Linked DNA regions of Prochlorococcus marinus str. MIT 0918. The protein of the gene in region 1 binds, or shares a complex with, the protein of each later gene. Links are inferred from orthologs where the notes say so. Each region holds a gene or a part of one and is shown on either strand. Other genes may lie near its edges. The genes, in order: O5636_RS08485, O5636_RS07830 and nuoH.

The links.
Region 2: the proteins of O5636_RS08485 (region 1) and O5636_RS07830 are in contact, whole or in part, in a cryo-EM structure (PDB 6ZJN), measured with the Thermus thermophilus proteins. The link is inferred for Prochlorococcus marinus str. MIT 0918 from one-to-one orthologs. Residues at the interface, in WP_096411116.1 of Thermus thermophilus: Glu45, Ser46, Asn48, Pro50, Ala51, Gly52, Glu53; in WP_223903221.1 of Thermus thermophilus: Met26, Thr27, Asn29, Gly31, Pro32, His34.
Region 3: the proteins of O5636_RS08485 (region 1) and nuoH are in contact, whole or in part, in a cryo-EM structure (PDB 6KHJ), measured with the Thermosynechococcus vestitus proteins. The link is inferred for Prochlorococcus marinus str. MIT 0918 from one-to-one orthologs. Residues at the interface, in WP_126986108.1 of Thermosynechococcus vestitus: Gly6, Tyr7, Glu8, Tyr9, Phe10, Gly12, Phe13, Leu14, Ile16, Cys17, Ser18, Pro21, Ala24, Leu25, Ala27, Ser28, Leu31, Arg32, Pro33, Ser35, Arg40, Leu41, Thr42, Thr43, Tyr44, Glu45, Ile51, Gly53, Ala54, Trp55; in WP_126985484.1 of Thermosynechococcus vestitus: Gln8, Lys26, Trp29, Leu30, Pro33, Met34, Met37, Leu38, Leu83, Ile84, Phe85, Lys86, Glu87, Asp88, Val89, Leu90, Pro91, Ala92, Thr100, Ala104, Val107, Ile108, Phe111, Leu112, Tyr114, Ile115, Ile125, Ser126, Leu128, Phe133.

Annotation. Positions count from the first base shown.
Region 1 is NZ_CP114780.1:1,567,369-1,570,409, reverse strand. The notes cover bases 134-3,015. They hold O5636_RS08485 (NAD(P)H-quinone oxidoreductase subunit 3), read left to right. Parts: upstream 134-1,334; coding sequence 1,335-1,697; downstream 1,698-3,015. Other genes in these bases: O5636_RS08470 (gluconeogenesis factor YvcK family protein), read right to left, coding at 2,997-3,015; O5636_RS08475 (NAD(P)H-quinone oxidoreductase subunit J), read left to right, coding at 2,458-3,000; nuoB (NADH-quinone oxidoreductase subunit NuoB), read left to right, coding at 1,729-2,436; O5636_RS08490 (rubredoxin), read right to left, coding at 815-1,201; O5636_RS08495 (photosynthesis system II assembly factor Ycf48), read right to left, coding at 134-807. Outside these bases: more of O5636_RS08495, read right to left, coding at 1-133; more of O5636_RS08470, read right to left, coding at 3,016-3,041. UniProt on the Escherichia coli protein: NDH-1 shuttles electrons from NADH, via FMN and iron-sulfur (Fe-S) centers, to quinones in the respiratory chain. The immediate electron acceptor for the enzyme in this species is believed to be ubiquinone.
Region 2 is NZ_CP114780.1:1,446,215-1,449,327, forward strand. What follows is about bases 1-2,954. They hold O5636_RS07830 (NAD(P)H-quinone oxidoreductase subunit H), read left to right. Parts: upstream 1-862; coding sequence 863-2,047; downstream 2,048-2,954. Other genes in these bases: rsmH (16S rRNA (cytosine(1402)-N(4))-methyltransferase RsmH), read right to left, coding at 1-817; O5636_RS07835 (acyl-CoA thioesterase), read left to right, coding at 2,053-2,520; O5636_RS07840 (AMP-binding protein), read right to left, coding at 2,507-2,954. In the rest of the region: more of O5636_RS07840, read right to left, coding at 2,955-3,113.
Region 3 is NZ_CP114780.1:1,433,771-1,436,912, reverse strand. The notes cover bases 41-3,023. They hold nuoH (NADH-quinone oxidoreductase subunit NuoH), read left to right. Parts: upstream 41-964; coding sequence 965-2,083; downstream 2,084-3,023. Other genes in these bases: O5636_RS07755 (NADH-quinone oxidoreductase subunit J), read left to right, coding at 2,851-3,023; ndhI (NAD(P)H-quinone oxidoreductase subunit I), read left to right, coding at 2,207-2,848; O5636_RS07770 (citrate synthase), read left to right, coding at 41-894. In the rest of the region: more of O5636_RS07770, read left to right, coding at 1-40; more of O5636_RS07755, read left to right, coding at 3,024-3,142. UniProt on the Escherichia coli protein: NDH-1 shuttles electrons from NADH, via FMN and iron-sulfur (Fe-S) centers, to quinones in the respiratory chain. The immediate electron acceptor for the enzyme in this species is believed to be ubiquinone.

The DNA.
Region 1 (3,041 bases):
CCAAGCCATATCCAAATAGTTATAACCATTAACTAAAGGAATAATTGGTTTTGACCAACTCTCATAATCATCAGCTTGTTCATTTAAACGAATTTCAGCTCCTCTTGAAAGCATCCAAAGCTGTCCATTAGGTTGAAATCCCAATGTTTGAACTCTCTTACTACTAGCCCTTTGATGAGACTGCCATGTTTGATCTTCTTTATCTAAGGTGACAAAGAAATTTCCTAAACTACTAACGCTTACATAAGACCCATCATCTCTTCTACGCAAATCCCTAACCCCACCAGAAGCTTCAGCAACCCTTGCTTCCCAATTATTTCCTCCATCAGTTGTTTGATAAACAGCACCTGCGGTAGTCGCGAGTTCAGCTGAGTCTTTATCAAGAGTAGTTATTAAATAAGGGTTTCCTGGTAATTTATTTCCAAGTAATAAACGAGTCCAGGTTTTCCCAGCATTATCACTATGCATAATCAAATTAGGTTGGCCCACCAGCCATCCTTCCTCACCTTTAAAATCAATACTCATTAGCCTAAAATTTTCTTCGCTCGGAATTTCTAAGTCTCTATCTTGCCAAGTAACTCCACCATCATTTGTTTCGAGAATCAACCTATTTGCCCCTACTAAAAACCCATGACTATCGTCTACAAATCCAATATCTAATGGATTATCATCGCTCGCTAATTTAATTTCTTCCCATGGGCTCATTTGTTGAGTAGGAAGTCTTGTAGTTGTAACACACCCACTTAGACCTAAGCCTAGGCAGAGAATTAATATGAGATTGAAAGAATAAACTAGTAGTTTTTTCATGATTTTCTTAATGCAAGGAATAGAGGGACAAGAAACAAGCAGCAGCAAAAGCTAACCCACCAAAAATAAGTACATTCTTCTGCCCTGGTGGAAGAGTATTAAAACCAAAGCCATAAACCACATTATCTTCAAATCCATCAGCAGGTTCAAATTTAGCTCCTATATCCTTATACGCTGGGTATCTTGCTCTGCAAACTGGGCATCTAAAACTTATTTGGTCAAGATCTAAAAAAGAGGTCCCTGGAGGAATTCCATATTTTTTAAGGCCTTCTTTAGGGTCATAAACATAACCACAACCTCTGCATTCAAATCTATTAAAACTAAGATCTCTCGGGAGATCTGGTTTTTTTTGATCAGAGTTTTGTTTTGCACCATCATCAGTACTAAATTCCATTTCATTGGATTTAGACTGATCAAATGCATTGTTCAGTTCATCGCTCACCGTTTGCACTTTCACACAACCCAACTCTATCTAGGAAAGTGCGCTTAAGTGAGTGTCAAAATAATAATAAAGTTTTTGATGCATCATGTTTGCTCTTCAGGGTTACGACGCATTTCTTGGCTTTCTTTTAATTTCAGCGGCTGTGCCCATTCTGGCATTAGTCACAAACAAACTTATATCTCCATTAAGCAAATCCGGGGAAAGAGAGCTGACCTATGAATCAGGGATGGAACCTATAGGTGGTGCATGGATTCAATTTAATATTCGTTATTACATGTTCGCGCTTGTTTTTGTGATTTTTGATGTTGAGACTGTATTTCTTTATCCTTGGGCAGTTGCATTTCACAAGCTTGGTTTATTAGCATTTATTGAAGCGCTCATATTCATCTCAATTCTAATTGTTGCACTAGCATATGCCTGGCGCAAAGGAGCACTTGAATGGAGCTAATTAAGTGACTGATCTTCCTTCAAAAGATGCTATTCGAGACATTCGTGAGGCTACTTGTGGCCCAGTTGGTGCACCGCAAATAACTAGTGACCTAAGCGAAAACATAATTCTTACAAGCCTTGATGATCTTCATAATTGGGCAAGATTAAGCAGCTTATGGCCGCTTTTATATGGAACTGCATGTTGTTTTATAGAATTCGCTGCTTTAATTGGTTCTAGATTTGACTTTGACAGGTTTGGACTTGTACCTAGAAGTTCACCACGACAAGCAGACCTTTTAATAGTGGCAGGGACAGTGACAATGAAAATGGCACCGGCTTTAGTAAGACTTTATGAGCAAATGCCAGATCCAAAATATGTAATTGCTATGGGGGCTTGCACCATTACAGGGGGAATGTTCAGTGCAGACTCAACTACTGCTGTAAGGGGAGTGGACAAATTAATTCCCGTAGACCTTTATTTACCAGGTTGTCCTCCAAGGCCAGAAGCTATCTTTGATGCAGTCATAAAGCTAAGAAAAAAAGTAGGGAATGAATCATTTACTGATCGAGAAAAAATAGCTCCAACTCATCGTTACTTCACGATTCCACATCAAATGAAAAGAGTTTCACCATTAACTAATGGCCAATACTTAAATTTAAAAACTGATGATGAATCTATAATGCTAAACCCTTCAACAAATATTAAAATAGAAACTAAAAAAGAAAGAGAAGAAGAAAAACAAACTTCTTCTAACTGAATTAATTAAATTAATCTAATCATGGAAAAAGAAGAGAGCAATAAAATTGAAAATATTTCTGAAAAAGAGCAAGTCAATGAGACTGGTCCTATCAGCAACTTTTTAACAAATGAAGGATTAGAGCATACAAACAGTGCACCTGATCATATCGGAATAGAAATTATCAATTTAGCACCAAGCAAACTGATTGATGTTGTATTAAAGTTAAAAGAAATAGGATTTAATTACCTTCAATGTCAAGGCGGATATGATGAAGGCCCAGGTGCAAATCTAGTTTCTTTCTACCATCTAATTTCTATAGAAGATTATTTTAAAAGCAAGCAACCTAGAGAAGTAAGGTTAAAAGTATTCCTTGATAGAAATGGGGATTTAACTGTACCATCTCTTTATAAAATATTTCGAGGTTCTGATTGGCAAGAGAGGGAAACTTTTGATATGTTTGGTATTATTTACGATGGTCATCCACGTCTAAAAAGATTATTAATGCCAGAAGATTGGAAAGGATGGCCATTAAGAAAAGACTATATTCAGCCAGACTTTTACGAAATGCAAGATGCATATTAATTTTCTCTTTTATATTTTCTGTAAAAATGCATCACAGCTCT
Region 2 (3,113 bases), 120 kb from region 1 along the record:
TGAGGCGTCTAAGTCGATCATCTTTTGTAAAGGAGTGTTTAACCAATCTATCTTCAAGAGAATGAAAGCTAATCACACCAAAGATTCCACCAGGTAAAAGCCAATTTGGAGCTGTTTTTAAAAGTTTCTCAAGAGCTTCTATTTCATTATTAATGGCAATGCGTAGTGCTTGAAAAGTTTTTGTTGCTGGATGAATGCGACCATACCTTAATTTATTTGGATAACATCCTCCTATGGCATATGCAAGTTCAGTAGTGCCTTCATAAGGACCTTTCATTAAAAGGTCATTTTTGATTTTTCTTGCTATTCGTCTAGAAAACTTTTCTTCTCCGTATTTATAAATCAGATCAGCAAGAGATTTTTCATCTAATTGTTCTATTAGTTCTTTTGCTGTCATGCCTTTGCTTGGATTCATTCGCATGTCAATTGGTCCATTAAAACGAAAGCTGAAGCCTCTATTGGCATGATCGATTTGAGGACTGCTTACGCCTAAATCAGCAAAAACACAAGCAACTTTTTCTTGGGGAATAAAATCAGCAAAATTAGATGAAATAAGTTTTACTCTGGATTCAAAGGAAAGAAGTCGTTTGGATGCTGTTTCAATGGCATTTGGATCTTGATCTAAGCCAATAATGTTAAAACTTGGAAAACTTTTAAGTACTAAGGCAGCATGCTCCCCAGCTCCAATAGTTGCATCAACCATCATGCCTTTTTCCAGTAATACATTGGGGAGTTTGCTAATTGCTTCCAATAATTCTTTAGCCAAAACAGGTGTGTGTTTGAAATTGGATGTGACAACCTTTGATTCTTCTTTCATAACAACTACCTAATATCTAAAGTATCCCTTTATGTGTTTGGCACCATGTCGCAGCTTGAAACGCGAACGGAGCCAATGGTGGTTAATTTTGGCCCCCATCATCCTTCGATGCACGGTGTTTTGCGTTTAGTAGTCACACTTGATGGAGAGGATGTAATTGATTGTGAGCCAGTCATTGGTTATCTACATCGTGGCATGGAGAAAATTGCTGAAAATAGAACAAATGTAATGTATGTGCCTTATGTAAGTCGAATGGATTATGCGGCTGGGATGTTTTATGAAGCAATTGTGGTAAATGCACCAGAACGCTTGGCAAATATATCTATTCCAAAGCGAGCTAGCTACATTCGAGTATTAATGTTGGAATTAAATAGAATCGCAAATCACCTGCTTTGGTTAGGACCGTTTTTGGCAGATGTGGGAGCCCAAACACCATTTTTCTATATTTTTAGAGAGCGAGAAATGATTTATGACCTTTGGGAAGCTGCAACCGGTCAAAGATTAATTAATAATAATTATTTTCGCATTGGTGGTGTTGCTGCTGATTTGCCATGGGGCTGGCTTGAAAAATGCCAAGATTTCTGCAATTGGTTTGGTCCAAAGATTGATGAATATGAAAAACTAATTACTAATAATCCAATTTTTAGACGTCGTATTGAAGGTTTAGGTGCGATATCGAAAGATCAAGCACTGAATTGGAGTTTGTCCGGACCAATGTTGCGTGCATCTGGAGTGGCTTGGGATTTAAGAAAAGTTGATCATTATGAGTGTTATGACGATTTTGATTGGGCAATTGCTTGTGAAAAAGAAGGTGATTGTTATGCCCGCTATCGAGTCAGAATTGAGGAAATGCGTGAATCGTTAAAAATTTTACGACAAGCTTGTGAAATGATTCCTGGAGGCCCTACAGAAAATCTTGAGGCTTCACGAATGAAAGAAGGAAAAACTAGTCCTTTTGCAGGTTTTGATTATCAATATGTTGCTAAAAAAGTTGCTCCAACATTCAAAATTCCTCAAGGTGAACTTTATACGCGTTTAGAATCAGGTAAAGGGGAAATAGGTGTCTTTATTCAAGGAAATAATGATGTCACTCCATGGCGATTTAAAATACGTGCTGCTGATCTAAATAATTTGCAAATCCTTCCTCATATTTTGAAGGGTGCAAAAGTGGCTGACATTATGGCAATTCTTGGCTCAATAGACGTAATTATGGGTTCTGTTGACCGCTGATTATTGTGAAATCTATTAAGAGGGAAGATTTTTTGCATTTACAGCGTACTGTTCGGTTTGGTGATACTGATGCTGCAGGGGTAATTCATTTTCACCATTTACTTAGATGGTGTCATGAAGCTTGGGAAGAAAGTCTTGAGAACTATGGGCTTCAAGCAGTTGAGATATTTCCATCCTCTAAAGATTTAGCAGTAGACTTATCGATTGCATTGCCAATTGTTCATTGTGAAGCGGATTTTTTTTCTCCCATTCGCATTAGTGAAAAATTGGCTATTGAGCTTTGTCCAGTCAGATTAGACATTAGTAGTTTTGAAGTTCAATACAAGTTCCAATCAGATCGGTCCAATGTTGCAGTTGCTTTAATAAGACATCGGTCGATCAATCCAGATACACGTTCTTTGTGTGAGTTGCCAAATAAGATTCATCTCTGGTTAGAATCAGCTGCTGTTAACCACGGTATTAGTTCTCTTTAGCCTTGACCCAGGCTTGCCATTTTTGAAGTTCCCATTTGCCTAATTTATTTCTTGATAATTCTGGGCAATTGAACCAATTCATTGGTTTTTCATAAGGTAACCAATCATTAGTAATATTTTTCAATTTTGATAAAAATGGTTGATGGCTAATGTTGATTGTTTCTGCATTGAATCTTACAAGTGCAACTATTCGTTCTCCCCACTCCATATTTTTTATAGGTAGAAGCAATAAGGAATCTATTGGAATGCTTTTTTTTTGAGCAGCTTCTAGAAGCTTGATTTGTAATTGTTCTGGGAAAACAATTTCCCCACCAGAATTTATAGCTGTATCTCTTCTTCCAAGAATTTTGAGTTGTTGCATTTGATTATCAATAACTAATTCTGCAGCATCTCCTGATTCCCACCATCCATTGTTACTTGCAATCGATTTGAGCTCGCCATTTTCTGTTAAAAATTTAGCTATCCTCTTTGTTCGAATTTGTAGTGCATTATTAATTCCAATTCGCAATTGAATATCATTTAAAGGTATGCCTAAAAGATTATTTCCAGATAAGAAATGCTCTGGATTTTGAGAGGTAATCATAGCTGCTGTC
Region 3 (3,142 bases), 130 kb from region 1 along the record:
ATGAAATGTTTCCCAGCAACTGGTCACCCTATGGATGCATTGCAATCAAGTGCTGCATCTTTAGGTTTATTTTATTCAAGAAGAGCTATTGATAATCCCGAATATATTTACGATGCGGTAGTCAGGTTAATAGCCAAAATCCCAACAATGGTGGCTGCTTTCCAATTAATTAGGAAAGGACAAGATCCAATACAACCTAGAGACGACCTACCATATTCTGCAAATTTCCTTTATATGCTCACCGAGCGCGAACCAGACCCATTAGCAGCAAGAGTACTTGATAGATGCTTAATACTTCATGCAGAACATAGCCTTAATGCGAGCACATTTAGTGCTCGCGTAACAGCAAGTACTTTGACTGACCCATATGCTGTTATCGCTTCAGCAGTAGGAACACTTGCAGGGCCATTGCATGGTGGTGCAAACGAAGATGTTATAGCAATGCTCGAAACTATTGGCACTCCTGATAAGGCAAATAACTATTTAAATAATGCAATTGCACAAAAAAGCAAAATCATGGGGTTTGGGCATAGAGAATATAAAGTAAAAGACCCTAGAGCATCACTTTTACAAGAATTTGCAGAAGATCTTTTTGCTAGATTTGGTAAAGATGAAATGTATGAAGTAGCAAAAGCAGTAGAACAAAATGCAGGACCTTTGTTAGGGCCTCGTGGTATATATCCAAATGTTGACTTTTATTCAGGACTGGTTTATAGAAAACTAGGCATCCCAAGAGATCTTTTTACCCCTATTTTTGCTATTTCAAGAGTTGCTGGATGGCTCGCGCATTGGAGGGAACAACTTAGTGCTAATCGTATTTTTCGACCTACGCAGATATATACAGGTGAAAAAAATCGAACATGGAAAGCATTAGAAGAGAGAGCTAATAACTAATACGAGTAAATTTGATACACAGTAATTAGTAAGATTTTTCACTACTCTTAAGAGAGATTTTTATTCTCCCTTGAATACAGGCTTAGACATTGAATTGAGCTTCAATAACCTCTTGCAAGGGATAGGTGTTCCTCCAGAGATTTCTCATATTCTTTGGTTGCCACTCCCAATGTTATTAGTGCTATCTGTTGCTTTAATTGGAGTACTAGTTACAGTCTGGCTCGAAAGAAAAATTTCTGCAGCTGCTCAACAACGGATTGGACCCGAATATGCCGGTGCTCTCGGTATTTTGCAGCCGATGGCAGATGGATTGAAGCTCCTTGTTAAAGAAGACATAATCCCTGCAAAAGCTGATAATTTACTATTTACTGTTGGCCCTGTTTTAGTTTTAGTACCAGTAATACTTTCTTGGTTAATTATCCCTTTTGGTCAAAATTTACTAATTAGTAATGTTGGAATTGGAATCTTCTTATGGATTGCATTAAGTAGTATTCAACCTATTGGTTTATTAATGAGTGGCTACGCATCAAATAATAAATATTCTTTATTAGGCGGTTTAAGAGCAGCCGCACAATCAATTAGTTATGAAATACCTCTTGCACTAGCTGTTTTAGCAATTGTAATGATGAGCAACTCTCTCAGCACTATAGATATTGTTAATCAACAAAATACTGTTGGTTTTTTTAGTTGGAATATATGGAGGCAACCAATTGGCTTTTTGATTTTTTGGATATGTGCACTTGCAGAATGTGAAAGACTGCCATTTGATCTTCCAGAAGCAGAAGAAGAATTAGTAGCAGGATATCAGACTGAATATGCTGGCATGAAATTTGCTCTTTTTTATCTAGGAAGTTATATAAATCTGGTTTTATCTTCTTTATTAGTATCAATTTTATATCTAGGTGGATGGGGCTTTCCTATTCCAATTGAATGGTTAACTAACATTCTGGGTGAAACAGCAAATGCACCGGTTGTGCAAATCATTACAGCTTCTATAGGAATAGTAATGACCGTCTTCAAAACTTTTCTTTTAGTTTTCTTAGCAATTTTACTTAGATGGACTACACCAAGAGTACGTATAGATCAATTACTTGATCTAGGTTGGAAATTCTTGCTTCCTATTGCTCTTGTAAATTTACTCTTCACTGCAGCTCTTAAGTTGGCATTTCCTATTGCATTTGGAGGATAAAAAAGAAACCTTCGAATTAGCAATTGAAAACAAAATACAATTTTAAAAGTAAAGGCACTTATTTCTTTAGAAATCCCTGTAATATCAAAGTATTGGGTTATCTAAATAAGTAATTGCATTCACATGACTAGCTTTTTTCAAAAAGTAGCAGATTATAGTCAAAATGCAGTCAGCGCTGGTAAATACCTCTTGCAAGGTCTAGCAGTAACTTTTGACCATATGCGCAGGCGTCCCATTACTGTTCAGTATCCATATGAAAAATTAATTCCTTCAGAAAGATATAGAGGAAGAATTCATTATGAGTTTGATAAATGCATTGCATGTGAAGTATGTGTAAGAGTCTGTCCAATCAATCTTCCAGTTGTTGACTGGGTAATGAATAAAGAGACTAAAAAGAAAGAACTTCGTAATTATTCAATTGACTTTGGAGTATGTATATTTTGCGGAAACTGTGTTGAATACTGCCCTACTAATTGTTTATCAATGACAGAGGAGTATGAATTAGCAGCTTTTGATCGCCATAGTCTTAATTTTGATAATGTAGCTCTAGGCAGACTCCCGACGAACGTTACTACTGATCCATCTGTAATCCCTTTAAAAGAACTTGCTTATCTACCTAAAGGAATAATGGATCCTCATGAATTAACTCCCAACGCAGCTCGAGCAGGTAAATTACCAGAAGAAGTATTGAACTTAATTAACAAGGAAGACGTTAGTGATAACAAAAACGTGGAAATGAATCAATCCAAAATAGAGGAAGAGTAATAATGAATATAGTTAGTAGTACGCAACAAATTTGCTTTTTAATTCTTACAATTATAATTATTGGTGGAAGTCTGGGAGTTGTATTAATAAATAATATTGTTTACTCAGCCTTCCTTTTGGGTGGTGTGTTTATGTCAGTAGCAGGGTTATATCTTTTATTAAATGCAAGTTTTGTTGCTGCAGCTCAGGTATTAGTTTATGTAGGTGCAGTAAATGTTCTCATTCTTTTTGCAATCATGTTAGTCAATAAGCGCGAAGAACTTAAACCAATCAAAGGGTTAAAAATAAGAAAGT